One region of the Methylophaga sp. F-2 genome, then DNA from elsewhere that is predicted to be linked to it. Evidence: riboswitches for the same ligand, from Rfam matches in the RefSeq annotation. Region 1 holds a riboswitch; each other region holds the start of a gene.
The links. Region 1 has a riboswitch for cyclic di-GMP ahead of AC13DA_RS07535 (autotransporter outer membrane beta-barrel domain-containing protein). Riboswitches for the same ligand answer to the same signal wherever they lie in the genome.

Region 1 (6,376 bases):
GCCATCCATAGCAAGTTGGCCGTCAAACAAGCGCCAGGGTTCGCCCTGCTCGGTCAGCGGCATAGCGTACCCCAGTAATAAACGGTCTAAGCCGGCTCGCCAGGTATTGGCATCATTAGCTGGTAACTCCAATGCCATTTTATCTTTGGCATCGTGGCCCCAACGAATCCGAGTTTGCTGACACCATTCGCGTAACCATAATAAAGCCGCTTCATCTAACTGAAAACGCTGTTGAATGGCCGGACACTCCAGCAAAGCCAGTACACTTTCCACATCAAACCGTGACTGTGGCAACGCTAAAATACTGAACCAGGCATTGAGTAAAATACTTTCTTGCTGACCGCTGCTATCAGCAATACTAAATGGAATCGCATGAGCCGGATCAGCCGCACCGAATACCGCTTCAATCCAGGGGGCATACACATCAATATCGGGCGTCATCACCACAATATCCGTAGGTGATAAATCGGGCTGCTGTTCAAACATCGCCAACAGCTGATCTTGCAGAATTTCCATTTCTCGCATCGGGCTATGACAGATTTGAATCAGGATAGAGTTATCATCAGCACTCACTGTTTGCTGCTGTCCAACATCCAGCTCAAACATATCCGCTTTCAACATGCCCAGCATGGTGTCGGGGTGTGGCTCTGCAAAACAGGTTTCCGCCTCATGAGGCAGTTCCTGACACTGACGAAAGAACTCCTGCCCTTGTTTGCCCAGGCTCGCTAATAAAGGATGACCGACATCGGCATTCAGTTCTGGTTCGGGCTCTTCCAGCATGAGTTCCAATTGCTGACGCTGTTGCTGTTTAGCATCGATTAAATCGCCCCAATAATGTTGACTCGGGGATAAATAAAACAGCGTGATATCGACAAATTTCGCCATTAAAGCAAAGGTCTGCAAATACACAGGCGGTAACGAGGAGATACCAAAAATACTGAGTCGTTCAGGAAGGCCGGCCGGCTTTTCTGTCGCCGTCTGTAGTAGCTGATTAAGCTGGTTTAACAATCTGGCCCGATGCATAGGTTCGGGATCATCCGCCGTGATTTTTTGCCAGAGAAGCCCTTGCCAGTTATCGCTTTTTCCCTGCTCCCATTCTGCAATCCAGTCTGGTCGGTACATCAGGTACTGATCATAGGTATCCGCCAGCCGTTCGGCTAATTGAAAGCGTTTTAATTCATCCGTTTGTTCACCTAAATAAGCGGCAATCGCACTAAATTCCGGCTCATCTGTTAACTCGGGCAACAGGGCAAATAAACGCCAGCTAATCGGTGCTTTGGCATAAGGTGAATGCAGAGGAATATCCGGCCAGATTTGCCGAAATAAACGCCAGATATAGGCAGAGGGAAAAGGAAACTCCGTATTGGCACTAATACCGTGCTCATTGGCTAGATACAGTGACAACCAGCGAGCCAGCTCGTTACTCTGCACAATAATATTTTCCTGCTCAAACGGACTGAGCGGCGCGGACTGAAGTTGTTCAGCAAGCCAGGCAGCCAGTTGTCTGCTGTCATTACTGTAAACCATCTTCAGCATGTGGATTCCTTCACGTCAAAAGCCACATATTACGGGATGTTGCGGTTGAAACAAACTGCTTTGAATGTCAGAGCAACGGCTGAAGCTAACACCATTAAAAATCAGGGCTTATCTGCTTTATAGAAAACAGCTGAACAGCCAAGCCTCAGGTCATCGCGCCCATTCGAGCTTGCATAGCATTTTCTATGATGTTTGTTTGTGGCATACCTCACATTATTTTGAAAATTCATCACATTGTCATAATCCATCATTATCTTGAGCGTCATCTCTATTACCTGACTTGGAGTTAACGTGAAACATACACACAAACTACTGATTGCTTCGATATTAACCGCTTTATACAACGCACCCGTGCTAGCAGAAGATTGTGTTGCCGGTGGTACAACTGGCTCCCCTACCCTGACTTGTACTTCAGCTGACAGCAATAATATTGATGACAAGCGTGATAATTTATCAGTGACCGTTGAAAATGGTGCAGAAATCGTCGATGAAAAAGATCGACCTGTGCAATTGAAAGGGTCAAACCAGACTGTCTATAACTATGGCCTTATCGAAAGCGGCGATGATGATGCTATTCGCGCTAAAGGCGCCAACCTGACCATTGATAACTCAGGCATGATTATTGGTGGTGATCGCGGTATTCGTCTGCAGGACAAAGCAAGCAATTTCACCTTAATTAATCGTGAAACAGGACAAATCTTCGCTGAAAATCAAGCCGTAAGATTAGATGATGACACCGAACTGAAAAATGCACACATTACTAACTATGGTCAGATCGAGAGTGAAAAAGGTCGTGCTATTCAGAGTCGTGGTGCAGGCACAACAGTCATTAACTACGGGACATTACGTGGTAATGAAGAAGTGGTTGAAGCACGCGAAGACTTCACCCTTGAAAATCACGGCACCATCGCCCTGAATGGTTTGTCATGGAACGCAGCAACAAAAACCTGGACAAATACTGGCGCCACGGATGATGAAGATGGTGTGCAATTTGCCAGTGGCACCGCAGATAACTATGGTGTGATTTTGGGCACCGATGACGGTATCGACATCGACGAAGGCAAAGTACACAACCATGCTACTGGTGTGATTGTTTCAACCGGTACAGAAAGTGACCCTTTAAATGGGGGTAATGGTATTGATATTGATCCACTTTTCGAACCGAATGTAGGTGATGTTCGCACAGCCGGTCCACTGACCATCATCAACGAGGGTTACATCGAAGGCGTTCATGCCATTGGTTCGGATGATGCCAGTACTTCTGAAGTTACCGTCACCAACAGTGGTACTTTAGTCGGTCGTTCAGGCACAGCTATCCATTTTGCGCCCAATCAAGGTAACAGCAGCCTGACACTGACAGGTAACAGTGAAATTATCGGTGATGTGATGTTCGGTAGCGGTGACGATATGGTGATCGTTGACGGACTCACTGCCACAGGTGAGCTGAGTTCAGGTATCTTCGATGGCAGCTTGGGTAATAACAGCATTATCTTCAAGGACTTTGATCTATCAGATATTTTGTCATTTGAAATATCAGATGCACTTGTCTACCTGTCATTAGGCGTCGATAGTGGCGAGCTGTTATCAGGCAAGTTCAAAAACTTCTCATCATGGGGTTTTGGTGATGGCATGTTCTCTACTGAGTATCTTGCCAGCCAGTTCTCTAACCCTAGTGCCGTACCATTACCTGCAGCACTGCCATTGTTTGCTTTTGGTCTGATTGGCATGTGGGCGGGTCGTTCACGTCTTACAGGTTCTAAAGCGGCCTAGTTCAGTTATGGTTAAACACTGACAGCAGCATAAGCAGTATTCAGGGCCAGTTTAAACACGAAAAAAGATGTTTAAACTGGCCCTGAATTTTATCGGTTTTGCTTAACTTTATATGTGATGTTTATGCAACTAAACTCGCATTACGACGCAAACCCAAAAAGCCGAATAAGACCGGTGCCAACAAGAAAAATGCGGCAGGAATAGGCACAGCGTTCACAGCCTGACTTACAACAAGATTCGCAAAGGTATCGCCAAATACCACTTCAAAATTAAAACCACTTATCGCCGGTAAAATAATGCTGTCAAAACTACCGACAATGCTGGCAAAGGTCAGGAAGTTAAATGTACCTTCTTGCACATCATCACCAATAAACTCAAAGCTTAATAAACCAGCTAGTGAAGCGACACCCGAAATATCCAGCAGATCGGAGTGCGTTTCATCAAACTCCACAACCATCGAACCAAATTCACCTTGCGTGTAATTACCATTAATCGTCATCGTACCGATAGAGTTACCAGCGGTCAGACTGGCATAGTTGTCATACCCGGTACCATTTACCGTCACATGGCTGTTAATGGTGCCGGTTCCTGACAAGTTACCCCCATTAATATTGACGCTGGTTTGGCTCATGACACCATTATTGATGGTTTGACCTGCGGTTTGAGTGTAATCACCACCCCAGGCACCACTACCGACCAATTTCGCTTTTTCATTATTAATAAACGTGCCAGTGTTAACGAAGGCGTTCTGGTTATATATCGATTTATTATTCGTCATCACACCATTGTTCACCACGGTGTCATTAATAGCATTGGTCAAGACATAGTTATTCGTCATTGAACCCTGATTAATTAAGCGACCTGCGTTAGTGAATGTGCCCTCATTATTCAGCGTGCCATTATTCACCAGGGTAGAATCAATGTAGTTATTTAATTTACCCGCCCGGCTGTTGGTCAAAATGCCATTATTAGTAACAGTCCCGCCTCTGTAACTCGATAAAGTACCGGTATTGGTGAGAATATCGTTATTGGTCAACTGTCCGTTATTGCTAAAGGTGCCCTGATTCAGAAATTCAGCCTGATTATCAATTTGGCCATCATTGATCCATCTGCCACTTTTATTCTCTATATAGCCTGTATTGGTAATCTGACCACTTGCTGCATTATTCAAATCACTGACATGCGTGGTCAGGCTTCCCGTGTTTAGCAAGATGCCAGAATTATTTAAATCACTGTATTTACCATAAAAAGTACCATTATTAATAAAGGTACCCTGATTAGCTAAAACAGGATCTACAGAAAAAGGCCAGCCTATCACTGACAACTCACTATCATTTTGAAACTGTGTTCCGGACACAATGCTTGTCGTGGCATCATCAATCGTTAAAGGCGAAGTGTTTATTCCAGATAAAACACCATCAGCACTGGCGGCAGCGCTTAATAGGAGTGATGATGTAAATAAGGTCGTGAATAAAGAACGTTTTAGAAATTGAGTATGCATGTTCTGAGTCTCTCTCGGTCTATGTAACTCAGCCACCTTAAGAGCTTAAGGTCTGTAGCTTTCCGTCCTCAGCTCACGCTGAGTTTGGCAATAATGATATGGGCATCCAACCCAGCCAGGATTGATGATATAGAGACAGCTACAACGGCACTATCCGATTTTCGCAAACGTATAAATTAATGAGAGACGGGCATTAAGGATAATATTTTCTGACTCGTATATGATGTGCTTTCACATACCTAAGATGGAATAATAAGGGATAGCTATTTTGGTTTTTCGTTACTTTATTTGCCTGCTTTTTTTGATATTACAGGCCTGCTCATCCATACCCACCACACAAAACCGCACTGATACGGCAGTTCGTTTAGCTCAGCTCAATGGCTGGCAATCCCAGATCATCACTACAGCCTCATTTAACTTGCAAAGCTTTATCCCTGAAAAAATCTCACCGTCCAAAGAGTTAACCATTTACATAGAAGGTGATGGTTTAGCCTGGTTGAGTCGACGAAAAAAGTCTTCAGATCCGACCCCTATCGATCCATTAACACTCAAGCTCGCACTCCTCGATAACCATGCCGTCTATCTGGCCCGCCCATGCCAATATGTGTGGTCTGGAGGCTGTGAACAGCATCTGTGGACTTCAGCCCGCTTTTCTCCTGAGGTATTACAAGCGATGAATCAAGCCGTGGATAAGTTAAAAGCCCAATATCAGGCTTCTTCTTTACGGCTTATTGGTTACTCTGGTGGGGGTGCTGTCGCGACGTTATTAGCGGCTAAGCGAGACGATGTTTCTCAGTTAGTCACTGTGGCAGGTAATATTGATACTGATTACTGGACGACATTACAGCATATTTCACCGTTAACAGGCTCATTAAATCCAGCAGACCAGTGGCCTTCATTACAGGCCATTCCACAAATTCATTTTGTGGGGAGTGAAGATAAGATCATGCCCGTTGCTGTGGCTAATGCATACCAGCAACATTTTCCTCAATCAAAACGCCCCACTGTAAGAGTAATCACCGGTATGACTCATCATTGCTGCTGGGTTGAGCACTGGCCAGAGCTATTGCAGGAAATATCTGCCGCTAAGAAATCTGCCCCTTAATTAAATGCACGACGTAATGTCGCTGACGGTAGCTCGCCGAATAACTGTAGATAATCATTAGAAAACCGCCCTAAATGCCAAAAGTGCCAGTCGCTGGCTACTTGCGTCACCGTCATATTAATATCTGTAGGCCTGAGTAATTGGGATCGCACTCGATTTAATCTCAAGCGATAAAGGTAGGCATTAGGGGTGATGCCCATTACTTTTTTAAAGTGATATTGCAAGTTACGCTGACTGATACAGACATCTTTACAAATATCGATAATGGTTGGGCAAATATGACTGTCCAGCTTAGCGTGAATATAGTCGATAGCTAATCTCACTGATTTAGCCGCTCTTCGCCGTGCCACGACATCAGTTTCTTGCCCATCAAAAAGTAAGGATGAATCTAAAGATAGCAGCACATGTTCCATCACAGAAGTATTTAAATGTTTTTGCTGCTCTGGCTGACCGTCATCCGAAGA
Region 2 (6,376 bases), 130 kb from region 1:
GTATAGGATGAACTCAAACCATTTAATATTAACCGGATCTTTTAATAGACTAACAAGAATGATTAGTGATAGAGCAGCAAAATAAGGAATCCATATTCTGATTGCTCTATTGAAATAAAATCGAGGTAAGTCTTCCGTTTTACTTCTCAGTAAAATCCCCCCTATCAACCAACCACTCAAAGCAAAGAAAACATCAACAGCGATACTTCCACTTGGATCCCAATTGATTAGGCCATCATGGTAAAACATTACGATACTTGCAGCGATAAATCTTACATAGTCAAAATACGGATAATATGTTTTAAGTTTGGGATTTGTTCTCATTTATAAGTTCTTTATACTGTAATGATATGGAAGATGTAACTCGTCTAATAGTATTTAGATAAACAATTAGATGATACAACAAGTGACCAGCCAGAAAAGATTCAATATTTTGATATCAATACTCTGACGTAATTACTGTATTATTGCCAGCAGAATCTGGAATTGGAAAGGAACAAATGGCTCAAGGCAGGATCAGACAATACGATGCAAAAATTAATGCGATATCACGCCTGATTGATAGTGGCATTATCCTGCTTACCTTTTTGGCCTTATTTGATATTTTTAAGGCGGGATGGGATGTCCTTTACATATGGAGCCTCTTATTCGCTATTTTATTGTTTAATTTCTTTGCCGAATCTCAAGATGCCTATCGTTCATGGCGAGGTACTGCATTGCGAGAAGAAGTCTCGGCAGTTATGTTTTCATGGTTTACCAGTGTTTTCATTCTAGTAATGATTGATATCTTTTTCATTCACTCTGGTAGTTATCTTGATAGCTTTGTTTTTTTATGGTTTTTATTGACGCCAATTGAATTAATTTCCTGGCATGCCATTGTAAGAACATCATTGGCAATCCTCCGTGCACGTGGTGTAAATACCAGAAACGTTGCTATCGTTGGTGAAACAACATTAGGTAAACGCCTGGAGCGTGCATTTAATGAAATGGACTGGTCAGGATTCAGATTGGTCGGTTATTACGATGACCGATCACAAAAACGTGTTGAAACAGAGCCTAACTTAGTCGTCACCAACAAAAACGTGGGTGACTTCAACCAGCTGATTGAAGACTGTAAAGCAGGCAAAGTGGATACGGTATACATTACCCTTGCTATGTCAGCCGAGCATAGAATACGGCATATAACTGAGCTATTGGCAGATAGCACGGCATCAGTATACTTAGTACCAGACTTGTTCACGTTCAATCTTCTCAATTCACGTTGGGTGGATTATCAGGGCATCACGGCTATTTCAGTTTATGAAACGCCCTTTGCTGGTATCGACAGTATATTGAAACGATTAGAGGATATTATTCTCAGTATTATTATCCTGGCAATTATCGCTATACCCATGTTAATTATTGCAGCTGGGGTGAAGTTCACATCTAAAGGTCCTGTATTTTTCAAACAGACACGTTATGGCGTGGATGGTGAAAAAATTAAAGTATGGAAATTCCGTACAATGACTGTCACGGAAGATGGTGAAAAGGTCACACAAGCTCAGAAGAATGACAGCCGAATTACCCCTTTTGGTGGTTTCCTGCGTAGAACGTCTCTTGACGAGCTTCCACAATTTTTTAATTCTCTGGGTGGGTCGATGTCCATCGTTGGTCCACGGCCACATGCTGTAGCACATAATGAGCAATATCGTGCACAGATTCAGGGATATATGCTGAGACATAAAGTTAAACCGGGCATTACCGGATTAGCACAAATTAATGGTTTTAGAGGGGAAACAGATACGTTGGATAAAATGCAGGGACGTGTGCATTATGATCTCAAATATATTCAGAACTGGTCGCTATTACTAGATCTTGAGATTATTTTTTTAACACTGTTCAAAGGGTTTGTCGGTAAAAACGCCTACTAATTGTCTGTTTAGTTTTAATTAGTAATGTTACTTACTAAATATACTTGTTACTTACCTTGAGACACAGTATCATATCCATACTGTTAAGGTATCGGTGTAAAGCATATACACTAGATAATACTAGTTATCTTAAATATCTTAATAGCAATCAGAACAATAGACATCAACGGTGATGGCTTTGTAGCAAGATCATAATATGGTCTTACACAATGTCGGCGTGTTTGATGTTGTGTAATTAAAGCCAAACTCGCTGTGAGGCGGGGTCGGAAAGCCACAGATCTTTAAATCTACATTTAAAGATGGCTGGGTTGCATTGCTTGTTTTTTCGAATTCTTATGCATAAGGAAATTATTATGAAAAAAGCGATGCTATTTATCGTAGCTTTATTGTTTTCAGTAAGTGTTAACGCAGCGACGTTATCTCTGACTGAAGCTGGTTCAACTATCGCAAGTCAAAGTGCTGATGTTACCTCTGGGTCTGTTGTGTTAGGTAGTGGTACTGTTTCTTCAAAAAGTACTTGGAGTTCAGCATTTTCACTCACAACTGATACAGATACACCTGTTGTAATCGCATGGTCATTTAACCCTGCAATTAAAGGTGCAACATTAGTTTTTGGTACATTGGGTGACACTGTGTCATATGCAATTACTGAAGACTTCAGCTTCACAGCTATGTTGACAGCAGGTACTAGCTACATCCTGAGTATCATTGATGCGACATCAGGCGTAGTTAAATATGACGTTTCAGTATCTGCAGTACCTGTTCCAGCTGCATTATTCTTGTTTGCCCCTGCTTTATTAGGCTTTTTGGGTCTGCGTAGAAAAACAGCTGTTGCAGCATAAAAACAATGTTTTTGATAAAAAAGGGAGCTTAGGCTCCCTTTTTTATATCCATTAGCGAATTGATTTTAAATTCCAATAGCAAAATTGTACCAAGGTACAATAGACACGGGTGGACAATGCTCCATATCATTCACTCATCTGAAAAAGTCAGATAGGTGATTATCATATCTTATGGATATGGTAATTTAACAAAAGCCAAACTCGTCGTGAGGCGGGGTCGGAAAGCCACAGATCTTTAATTTAAAGATGGCTGGGTTGCATTGCTTGTTTTTTCAACTTATGCATAAGGAAGTTTATTATGAAAAAGGCGATGCTATTTTTAGTAGCTCTCATGTTTTCGGTTGGTGTCAATGCTGCAACATTGACTCTTACTGGTATCGGATCAAGTGGCGCAACACAATCTGTTGATGTAAATAACAACAGTACTGTACTCGCTGGTGGTACTGTAGGTGAGGTTGGTAACTGGTATTCACAATTTGATCTTACCTCTGATACAGCTACCAACGTGAAAATTGAATGGTCTTTCAATCCATTCACAGCTTTAACAGGCGCAACAGTAAAATTCGGAGAAATCACCGGCCCTAACGGCAGTTACTTACCAGGTGCACAAACCTTTGTTATCACTGGTGATTTTAGTTTCACTGCATTTTTAGCTGCGAACGTTTTCTACGGTTTAGATATTATTGATGCTGCATCTAACATTTTGAAATATGATGTATCAGTATCTGCTGTACCAGTACCAGCCGCATTATTCTTGTTTGCTCCGGCCTTATTAGGTTTCTTAGGGCTTAGAAGAAAATCAGCAGTTGCTGCATAAGAACTAAGATTTAAGTTAACAGTAACTTAACTGTTACAAATTGAAAGGGAGCAAAAGCTCCCTTTTTTTTTGAAAAATAGAGTGTTAATATCAATTTTGAATGTTAATTATAGATAAGGATTTTCCCTCATGCTTAAGCGCTTCCTTGTACTTTTTGTTGCACTTTTTTCTCTATTTTCTTCAACGACGTTTGCTGCAGAACGCTATTTATTGAATTCAGGCGACGTCTTAGACATTTCAGTATGGAATGAAGAGTCTTTGCAAAAACAAGTAACGGTCCTGCCTGATGGAGTTATCACCTTTCCTTTAGCAGGCGAAGTTGTCGCTAAAGAAAAAACGGTGGCAGAAGTTGAAGAAGAATTAACTAAAAAACTCAGTGAATACCTGGCAGATCCGGTTGTTACGGTCTCTGTCACAAATGTTGAAGGTAATAGAGTTCATATTTTAGGGAAAGTACTCAACCCAGGCTCTTTTGTGATGAATCAACCGTTAGACGCCATGCAAGCGCTAAGTTTAGCCGGTGGTTTATCGCCTTATGCAGAAGAAAACAACATTATCGTGCTTCGCAGAGATGGGGCTAAGCAACAAGTCTTACCCGTGAAATATGCAGAGATAAAAAAAGGCAAAGCACTAAATACCAACATTACATTGGAAAGTGGCGACGTTATTATCGTACCTTAAGCAAAATAGCCGAGACACATGTCCATGAGAAAATATATTCCGCTATTATTGCCTTGCCTGCTGATAAATACAGCATCAGCAGCAGAATGGGTATTTAATGCACAGGCTGATCCTAAGTTTAAATATGACGATAATGAGCTACTTCGTGAAGATAGATTAGATGATTTCAGTTTAAATATTGATCCTACACTAAGCTTAACGCGATCATTAGAAAACTCAACATCAGAAGTTCGTTTAGGTTATAGAATAAGCAGATATCAAGATCTAAAAGACCTCGATAAAGAAAATCCCTTCGCCAGTTTTAGTACCTCTTATGCTAATGAGAGAAGTACCTATGGTCTCAATTTAAATTATGCAGAACGTGAATCACGCGATATTGCAGAAGAAGATACGGCCGATTTTAGTAACACATCCACCACAATTACGAAAAGTATCTCGCCATCATATAGCTACAGATTGACGGAATTAGACACAATAAGTTCTAGCTTCTCATACCAAACTCGAAAACAGTCAGATTCAGGAAGCAATAACACTATACTGGGTTCATCGTCTAACCTAACAGATAATGAAACGGCTAGTCTTAACCTGGCCTGGCAACATCAATATACAGAACGGTTAAACGCGGGTTTGTCAGTCAGTTATGTTAACTATCAAGCTGAGTCTGACAGACTGGATAATGAATACGACTCTTACTCATTAGGACTCACAAGTGAATATCAATTGTCTGAACTTTGGTCAGTAAATGGTTTATTGGGTGCACGTTATTTGGATAGCGAAAATAACCCTGCAATTGGTCCGCAAACATCTGATCAAAGTTCAGGTTTAAATTACTCAATCAGTACAACAAGAGAAGATGAGTTAAATAGTTACACATTTTCAGCAAGTCGCTCATTAACGCCATCAAGTGAAGGTGATGTAAATGAACAGGATGCCTATACGTTCACATATCGGAGGAGCTTTACCGAGAAAGTTTCTGGAAGTTTATCAGCAAGCTATCGTAAATATCGCAGCGCCGATGATTTAGATAGTACAGAGACAAAATACATTGATTTTTCACCCAGTCTATCGTGGAAACTAGCTGAAGACTGGGCACTTGTTTTTTCATACCGATATCGTAGTGTTGATGAGTCAGATGGCAAGGATGTCGACAGCAATGCGCTTTCATTCAACATCGACTACAATTGGGATGGAATTCGTTTTTCTCGCTAAATCTACAGCAAAGAGCAATAATAAATGGAAGAAGAAGTAAAAGGCTTAGGGGATTATCTTAATCTTCTCTGGCGCAGGAAGATTTGGGTTATTATTCCTGCTACGTTGTTAGCCATAGCGACATTTATAGTGGTATTTTCACTCCCTGCCACCTATAAATCTCAGGGCACCATCCTGATTGAATCACAAGAAATTCCAAATGATTTAGTTCGTTCAACCGTCACAAGTTATGCTGACCAACGTATCGAAGTCATCAAACAACGATTGATGACGACTTCCAGAGTGATGGAGATGGTCAGTAAATATGATCTATACAGGCCTGAACGTCAAAAAACGGCAGCTACTTCTACTATTGTAGAGTTGTTTAAGTCCAATGTCAGTGTGGATTTAGTCCAGGCGAATGTTACTGATCCAGTGAGTGGTCGTGCTAAAAGAGCCAGTATCGCTTTTACCGTCTCGTTTATGGATAAATCGCCCCAAAAAGCACAACAGGTCGCGAATGAGCTGGTTACTGAGTTTTTGAATGAAAACGTCAAAGCCCGAACAGATCGTGCGGCAGAAACGAAAGACTTCCTGAAAGAAGAAGGGGATAAGTTTCAGGCAAAGGTGCGTGAACTGGAAAAACAAATTGCAGAATTTAAAGACCGCTACAGTGGCAGCTTACCAGAGTTATTACAGTACAACCTTTCAATGATTCAAAGATTAGGAGATGAACAAACCTCCAATCAAAACGAAATATTACTATTAAAAGATCAAATCACGACTCTGAGTTTGCAACTTTCAACTGTCCCGATGTATTTGCCTTTAGGTGTGACAGCAAGCAGTTCGAATGAACCAAGCAGTTCTGAAGTGAGGCTAGAACAATTAAGAATTGAATATAGCACCTTATTATCAAAGTATGAGCCAACTCATCCTGA
Region 3 (6,376 bases), on a different contig from region 1:
GAATACAGTCACAGGATTTTTTGGTGGTATGGGCGGTTGTGCGATGATTGGTCAAAGTATGATCAATATTAACTCCGGCGGCCGTGGTCGATTATCCGGTATCTCTGCCGCGCTGTTTTTGTTGTGCTTTATTCTGTTTGCATCGCCACTTATCGAAATCATTCCGATTGCGGCTTTGACAGGCGTCATGTTTATGGTGGTATTAGGTACGTTTGAATGGGCCAGTTTCCGTTTGCTTGGACGTATCCCATTACCTGATGCCATTATCGGTATTTCCGTCGCCGTTATTACCGTCTTTACTGATCTGGCTATCGCGGTAATTACTGGCATTATCATGTCGGCGCTGGTATTTGCATGGCAACACGCCAAACACATTTATCTGAAAAGTTATAAAAATGAACAAGGTTCTATCGTTCATGAATTGAACGGGCCATTATTCTTTAGCTCAGTCCGTAACTTCAATGACTTATTTGATCCGAAAAATGATGATGCTGACGACATCATTCTTGATTTCAAAAACTCGCGCGTTTACGACCATTCAGCCATTGAAGCGATTGACTCACTGGCAGAACGTTACATCAAAGCTGGAAAAACGCTGCATTTAAGGCATTTAAGTGAAGAGTGTAAACAATTACTCAACAATGCAGCTGATCTGATTGAAGTGAATGTGATGGAAGATCCGCACTATCATATTGCTGATGATAAGCTGGCATAAAAGTGAAATAACTGCTATCTTAAGCCCATAATAATAAGCTAAAAATTGTATAACCTATTGAACTACGAGAAAAAAACATGTTAAAAAAAATTGATAAACTGCTGATAGAAAAATTTCCACATATTATTCTTGGCTTTACTGTTTTTTGGTTGTCACTGATTGCTTTCGGCCTATATAACAACTAAGCCGATCAGCGGTATCGTTAAAAAGCCAGTCATCGACTGGCTTTTTTTATGTCCAAATTTATTTTCATTCGACAAGTTATTCATTTTTGATCTAGGTCAATGCCTAATATCTGTGCCAGGCGAATAATAACCTCACGCTGTTTTAAAACAGCACAATATTCTCAGTGAGGAGACGATGATGGAAAAAATTGAACACTATATTCATGATAACTTTGCCGCATTAATTTGTGTGATGTCAGTTGCTTGGCTTGCCTTGGTTGCCTATGGCCTTATCATGTCTTAATGCCTTTAGGGCATAAGCAACTCAAAACTCGCCCGGGCAATACACTGGCCATTCAATAGGCACTCAACCTCGTGTATGCCCGGGTAATATTTTCTGGTCGATATCTTCTGTAAAGTATGTCGTTTTTGCATGTGGAGATATTCGCCTTCTGCTAAACGTATATTTTTCCATTTAAAGACTTTTTCTCTCGTCATTTTTCCAGCAGCCCCAACAAAACGTATCCGGTAGTCTAGTACTACATACTGCGCCTGCTTGCTTCGTAAACGAAAATCCAGCACCAGCGTCTGCCCTAATAATAATCGGCTATGGGAAAGACGAAGTAATGGCTGTTCAATATCCACCGACTGACTAAAACCTAACAGCGGATAAACATCAGCATTTCCCTGTTTCACCAAACTCCGTAAACCATGGCGAATCACCCAGTTTATGTTTTGTGAAGCTGCTTGTTTCCACTCTGAACAAATATCAATCACCATTTGAGGATGATCCTTACTAATATCATTGATGTTATTAGCAACAGAACGCCTGACATAGAGGCTGTGATCACCTTTTAACTTCTCAAGAATCGGCCATATTGGTGTTGGGTCATCACGTAAATCAGTTAATTGTGGTGCCCAAGGTAAACGTGGTCGAATGCCTTCAGAGGCTAATCGCCTGATATGTTCATTCTCATGTTCAGCCCACTGCAGCATTTGCAAATAGGTTTCTTCAAAATGCGCCAACAGAAAAAACCGAATGGCAAACTCGCTGGTAAATAATGGGGTTAATTTTTCTAATGCAGCAAAAGAAACATGGAGGTGGTTGATGCCATATATAGCGACATAGTCAATTAATGGCCAGGCTAAATAATGTGCCCAACCAGAAAACTGTTCTTCTCTAAGGTATTCAGCAGCCTGTAACAGAATAGCTATCGCATCGACATAATCATCAGGCAGGTAGACATGCAAACTCTTAGCAAGATAGTCTGCACGTGCTTTGAGTTCCAGCTCATCCAGTTTGAGTGAGGCCGTCTGAATAAAATCTGTCACAGCAAAGTCTGGCCACACTGAATGAATCAGTGAACCTAGCTCATGAACTGCTGCAGTATTGAGTTTATTTTTGAGTTGTTCAGCCATAAAAAAAGCCGCGATGGAATCGCGGCTTTTATCATACGGTATTCTGTCTTAGCTTAGGCAGTTTTTTTACGTCTGCGCATCGCTGTAAAGCCCATCAAACCAGAACCAAATAACCATAATGCTGCTGGAACAGGTACTTCACTTACAGGTGGGCAGTATGTACCATCCACTGTTAATTCAGCCCAGAAAACATCTTCTTTTATTTTATCAAAAATAGCTTTGAAGGTGATACCAGCAAGCACTTCGTCAAATAAGTTTGAACTTAGTTGAAATACATCAACGCCACCATCTAATTTACCAACGTATGTCAGGTATGGGAAATAATTATCTAATGTCCATAAACCATCAGAGAACCATGAACCGTTGGCATTTGATTTAACTGATAAAGTAGCCGAAGTAATTTCTAAAGTAGGCTCATTGATGGCTTCAAAGCTCATATACGCCTCTGAAGAGTCCCAGAAAGTTCCCCAGTAATCATGATCTTCGTTAGTTACTTTAGCGTTTAATGTCGTTGAATAAGCTTGAGGGTTATCACATGTTGAACCATCATTACCACAACCTCCATGATGATGCCCACCATGATAAAACGTTGCTGAAGCAACACTTGAAAAACCTAGCAACATAGCAGCTACTAACATAGCCGATTTGTAAAATTTCATAGAATTATCCTTATTTACTATGCAACCCGGCCATCTTTAAAAAAGATCCGTGGCTTTCCGTCACATGGCTCACACCAAGGTTGGCTTAACTGTTCAATATGCAATCACTACCTGCAGAATACATATTAGTGATTCGTCATTAGCTGAACAATTGTACTTTGGTACTAAAACGTAAAATTAATCAGCCATCTACAGACTTTTTTATCAAATACCACCCTTAATATTTGATAAAAACATGGGAATAACTCCCAGTGCGATGCATTGTATTACCTTAGTTTTGATCAGGACAATTGTACCTTGGTACTAGTTATAAAATTTTTAACGTTTTTTTGTAAAAACGGCTATCGACTCAACGTGTGTTGTGTGAGGAAACATATCCATAATGCCTGCTGCTTCCATAATATAGCCATGCTGATTCACCAGCTCACCCGCATCACGTGCCAATGTCGCCGGATTACAAGACACATACACCAGGCGCTCAGCACCTAATGCAGCGAGTTGATGTAAAACTTCAAACGCCCCACTTCTGGGCGGATCGAGCAGAATTTTATTAAAGCCTTTTTCCGCCCAAGGATAATCTTTGAGCTCGGTTTGTGTCAGATCGGCCAGTTCAAACTCAGCATTCTTTAAGCCATTAAGTTGTGCATTATTTTTAGCGTGTTGCACCAGAGCCGCATCACCTTCGACACCAACCACTTCATTAACGCGTCTAGCTAAAGGTAAAGTGAAGTTACCTAAGCCACAGAATAGATCCAGAATACGATCATCAGCTTGTACGTCCAGTAAGTTCATGGCTCGCTGGATCATTTTTTCATTAATACCGGCATTCACCTGAGTAAAATCGCTCGGATCAAACTGTAAGTTCAACCCTGCTTCCGGCGCATAACTGAGCTGAGCTGACTCAGGCCATAATAAGGAGACCGTATCCGGACCACCCGGTTGCTGATAGATCCATAAATTATTGCTTTGACCAAAGCGAATCAATGCATTTTTATCCGTCTCAGATAATGCATCAAGATTGCGAAAAACTAACGCCACATGCTCATCATCCATCGCCACTTCAATCTGAGCGATACGATTATAGGCTTCAAGCCCAGCAATTAATGACGCTAAATCCGTTAAACGATGACCCACGCGAGGATCTAAGACCTCACATTGCTCTAGCATGGCAATATAAGGTGAAGACTTTTCTCTGAAACCGACCAGAACCTGTTCTTTTTTCGCGACATACTTCACGCCTAAACGTGCTTTACGACGATATCCCCATAATGGACCGGTTAAAGGCGCTAACCATTGTTCAGGATTTAAGTTACCAAAGTGAGTGAAGTGTTCAGCCAATGTGGCTTGTTTATGAGCCAACTGTGCTTCAGGTGACATATGCATCAAACTGCAGCCACCACAAATACTAAAATGCTGACATTTTGCTGCTACGCGATCATCCGCGCCAGACAATACTTCTACCGTGCGTGCCTCATCATATTTTTTGTGAACCCGGCTATATTGAAAGTTCACTTTTTCTCCGGCTAAGGCGCCATCCACAAAAACGGTTTTACCTTCAATTCGAGCGATGCCTCTACCATCGTGTGATAACGACTCAATCTCTGCTGTAACGGGTTCTTGCGGTATTCTTTGTCTGCGGCTACGTCTTGCCATCTTTTATCTCTTATCTCTGAAAAATAAAAAGTCCAGTGACGCTTTCACGCCACTGGACGTCATTATTATAATCAATCTGCTGTATTTATTTTTGTTTCCAGCTACCACCTTGCTGATACCACCAGCCTTTTGCTGCATTACTAATCCAGCGCTGTGCGAAGGTTTGTTGGATATCATCTTGCCATTCCGGATGCCCGTTTGCTCTGGCGATTTCAGCATAGAGCGCTTTACGATCATTATTTTCGGCGGCAATCAGACTATTTAACTGGTTACGGTCTTTTAACGGTACAGACTTGGCATCACGTAGAGTAATAAAACCATCATCAGTTAACCCTATCGCACCACTATTATAGAAAGGCTTCAAACTTTCATGGCGTGTTTTCATATTCGACTGTAATGCATTGATAGCGGGTGAATTGATATTAATATCCGCACCTGCCGCTTCAGCCTGCGGTACCATCCAGTTCAACACAGACATAGCCAGTGGCAGCCTGGAGTCTGATGTTGACGATTGTTTATCCTGCTTGTCAGGTTCAGCCGTATCTGCAGGTTGTGTTTCTGGGCCCCACACATCTTCAATAATTCTGTCTGCTGCTTTTTCAGCCGCTGCCGCTGGGAAATAGATATTAATGGTGACACATGAAACCAACATTAATCCCGACACCGTGCCCGTTAACCACTTCATTAAATGCATAAACCTCTCCTTACTCAATAATGGGTCCAGAACTATTTTGTACCGCTTTGATACGTTCTAATAAATCAGCCCAGTCCACTCTACGCGTATAGCCAATCACATCAATCCACGGTGGTAAACCGCCCCCACCTTTGACAATATAGTACCCCTGATCAGCATCTTCGATGCCAGCCATTTCACAAACATCATTCCGTAAATGACATGACAGTCCTAAACGTTTATAAGAAAAGTCATCAAAAAAACGTAAAAAACTTCTCGAAATCATCCCTGTCGCGCCACCACCGACCTGCGTTAAATTATCCACGGCACGCTGACTGATAATGCGTTTTCCCGGATTATCTTTAGAGGTCGCCAACTTGGCATCAAACTGCACAGGTTGCCAGTTAGACAAACGCAAGTTATAGATTTCTCCAGTAACACGTCCGGTAATCTTGCCGACATCAAAGGTCTTGGTTAACAGGGCTAAATCCAAATCGTTCATATCAATATTGGCATACAGTTGTGGCAATACACCTAAAGGATCGGTTAAACGTAAATCACGAATAACTGTTGTGCCATCAAAGACTTTGACCTGTAACGCACCATCAATGGTGAGTTTATGTGATTGATAACGCACATGAGGAATCACGCCGGATAACTTACCGTGCATTGTTGGCCACTCCAGTGCCTCAGTTAAACTTTCCATGGATATCGGTAACAATAAACCATCAAATGACCAGGTTATCTGCTTATCTTCTTGCTGCTGCAAACTCAATTGATTAATTTGCAGTTCACCATCCAAAACAGGAATGCTGGTTTCCTCAACTAATTTAAAGCCATTTTTAACGGTTTGTGCATGCAACTGACCCGCACCAATGTCAATGGCATAAAGCTTGGCTTGCTGCCAGGATAAATGACCATCCAAAGGTGTTTCTTTATTGGTCCAGACCAGCTCGCCATTTAAATTCTCAGCATTGTAGCGTTGCTGGCTATCCGTAACATTTACCTTATCCAGTGTAGCTGTGAGCTGATACTGCTTATCAGACCAACTGAGCGATGATGAGACCTGACCTGATACCTGTAAATTAGCAGC

Region 2: linked by a shared signal. The riboswitch ahead of AC13DA_RS08110 (hypothetical protein) and the one ahead of AC13DA_RS07535 (autotransporter outer membrane beta-barrel domain-containing protein) in region 1 are both predicted to bind cyclic di-GMP.
Region 3: linked by a shared signal. The riboswitch ahead of AC13DA_RS06110 (VPLPA-CTERM sorting domain-containing protein) and the one ahead of AC13DA_RS07535 (autotransporter outer membrane beta-barrel domain-containing protein) in region 1 are both predicted to bind cyclic di-GMP.

The regions. Positions count from the first base shown of each region.
Region 1 covers NZ_JBSXOF010000018.1:101,061-107,436, forward strand. The annotation lists gene recC (exodeoxyribonuclease V subunit gamma) at 1-1,536, opposite strand, end outside; gene AC13DA_RS07530 (hypothetical protein) at 1,828-3,306, shown strand; gene AC13DA_RS07535 (autotransporter outer membrane beta-barrel domain-containing protein) at 3,428-4,807, opposite strand; cyclic di-GMP riboswitch class I at 4,827-4,906, opposite strand; gene AC13DA_RS07540 (alpha/beta hydrolase) at 5,076-5,912, shown strand; gene AC13DA_RS07545 (helix-turn-helix domain-containing protein) at 5,909-6,376, opposite strand, start outside.
Region 2 covers NZ_JBSXOF010000018.1:226,991-233,366, reverse strand. The annotation lists gene AC13DA_RS08125 (acyltransferase family protein) at 1-324, opposite strand, end outside; gene AC13DA_RS08120 (undecaprenyl-phosphate glucose phosphotransferase) at 501-1,910, shown strand; cyclic di-GMP riboswitch class I at 2,141-2,226, shown strand; gene AC13DA_RS08115 (hypothetical protein) at 2,264-2,752, shown strand; cyclic di-GMP riboswitch class I at 2,937-3,015, shown strand; gene AC13DA_RS08110 (hypothetical protein) at 3,051-3,569, shown strand; gene AC13DA_RS08105 (polysaccharide biosynthesis/export family protein) at 3,699-4,250, shown strand; gene AC13DA_RS08100 (hypothetical protein) at 4,269-5,459, shown strand; gene AC13DA_RS08095 (Wzz/FepE/Etk N-terminal domain-containing protein) at 5,484-6,376, shown strand, end outside.
Region 3 covers NZ_JBSXOF010000016.1:376,505-382,880, reverse strand. The annotation lists gene AC13DA_RS06120 (SulP family inorganic anion transporter) at 1-715, shown strand, start outside; gene AC13DA_RS06115 (DNA alkylation repair protein) at 1,189-2,298, opposite strand; gene AC13DA_RS06110 (VPLPA-CTERM sorting domain-containing protein) at 2,352-2,957, opposite strand; cyclic di-GMP riboswitch class I at 2,975-3,052, opposite strand; gene rlmD (23S rRNA (uracil(1939)-C(5))-methyltransferase RlmD) at 3,276-4,610, opposite strand; gene AC13DA_RS06100 (YdbL family probable chaperone protein) at 4,696-5,304, opposite strand; gene AC13DA_RS06095 (translocation/assembly module TamB domain-containing protein) at 5,315-6,376, opposite strand, start outside.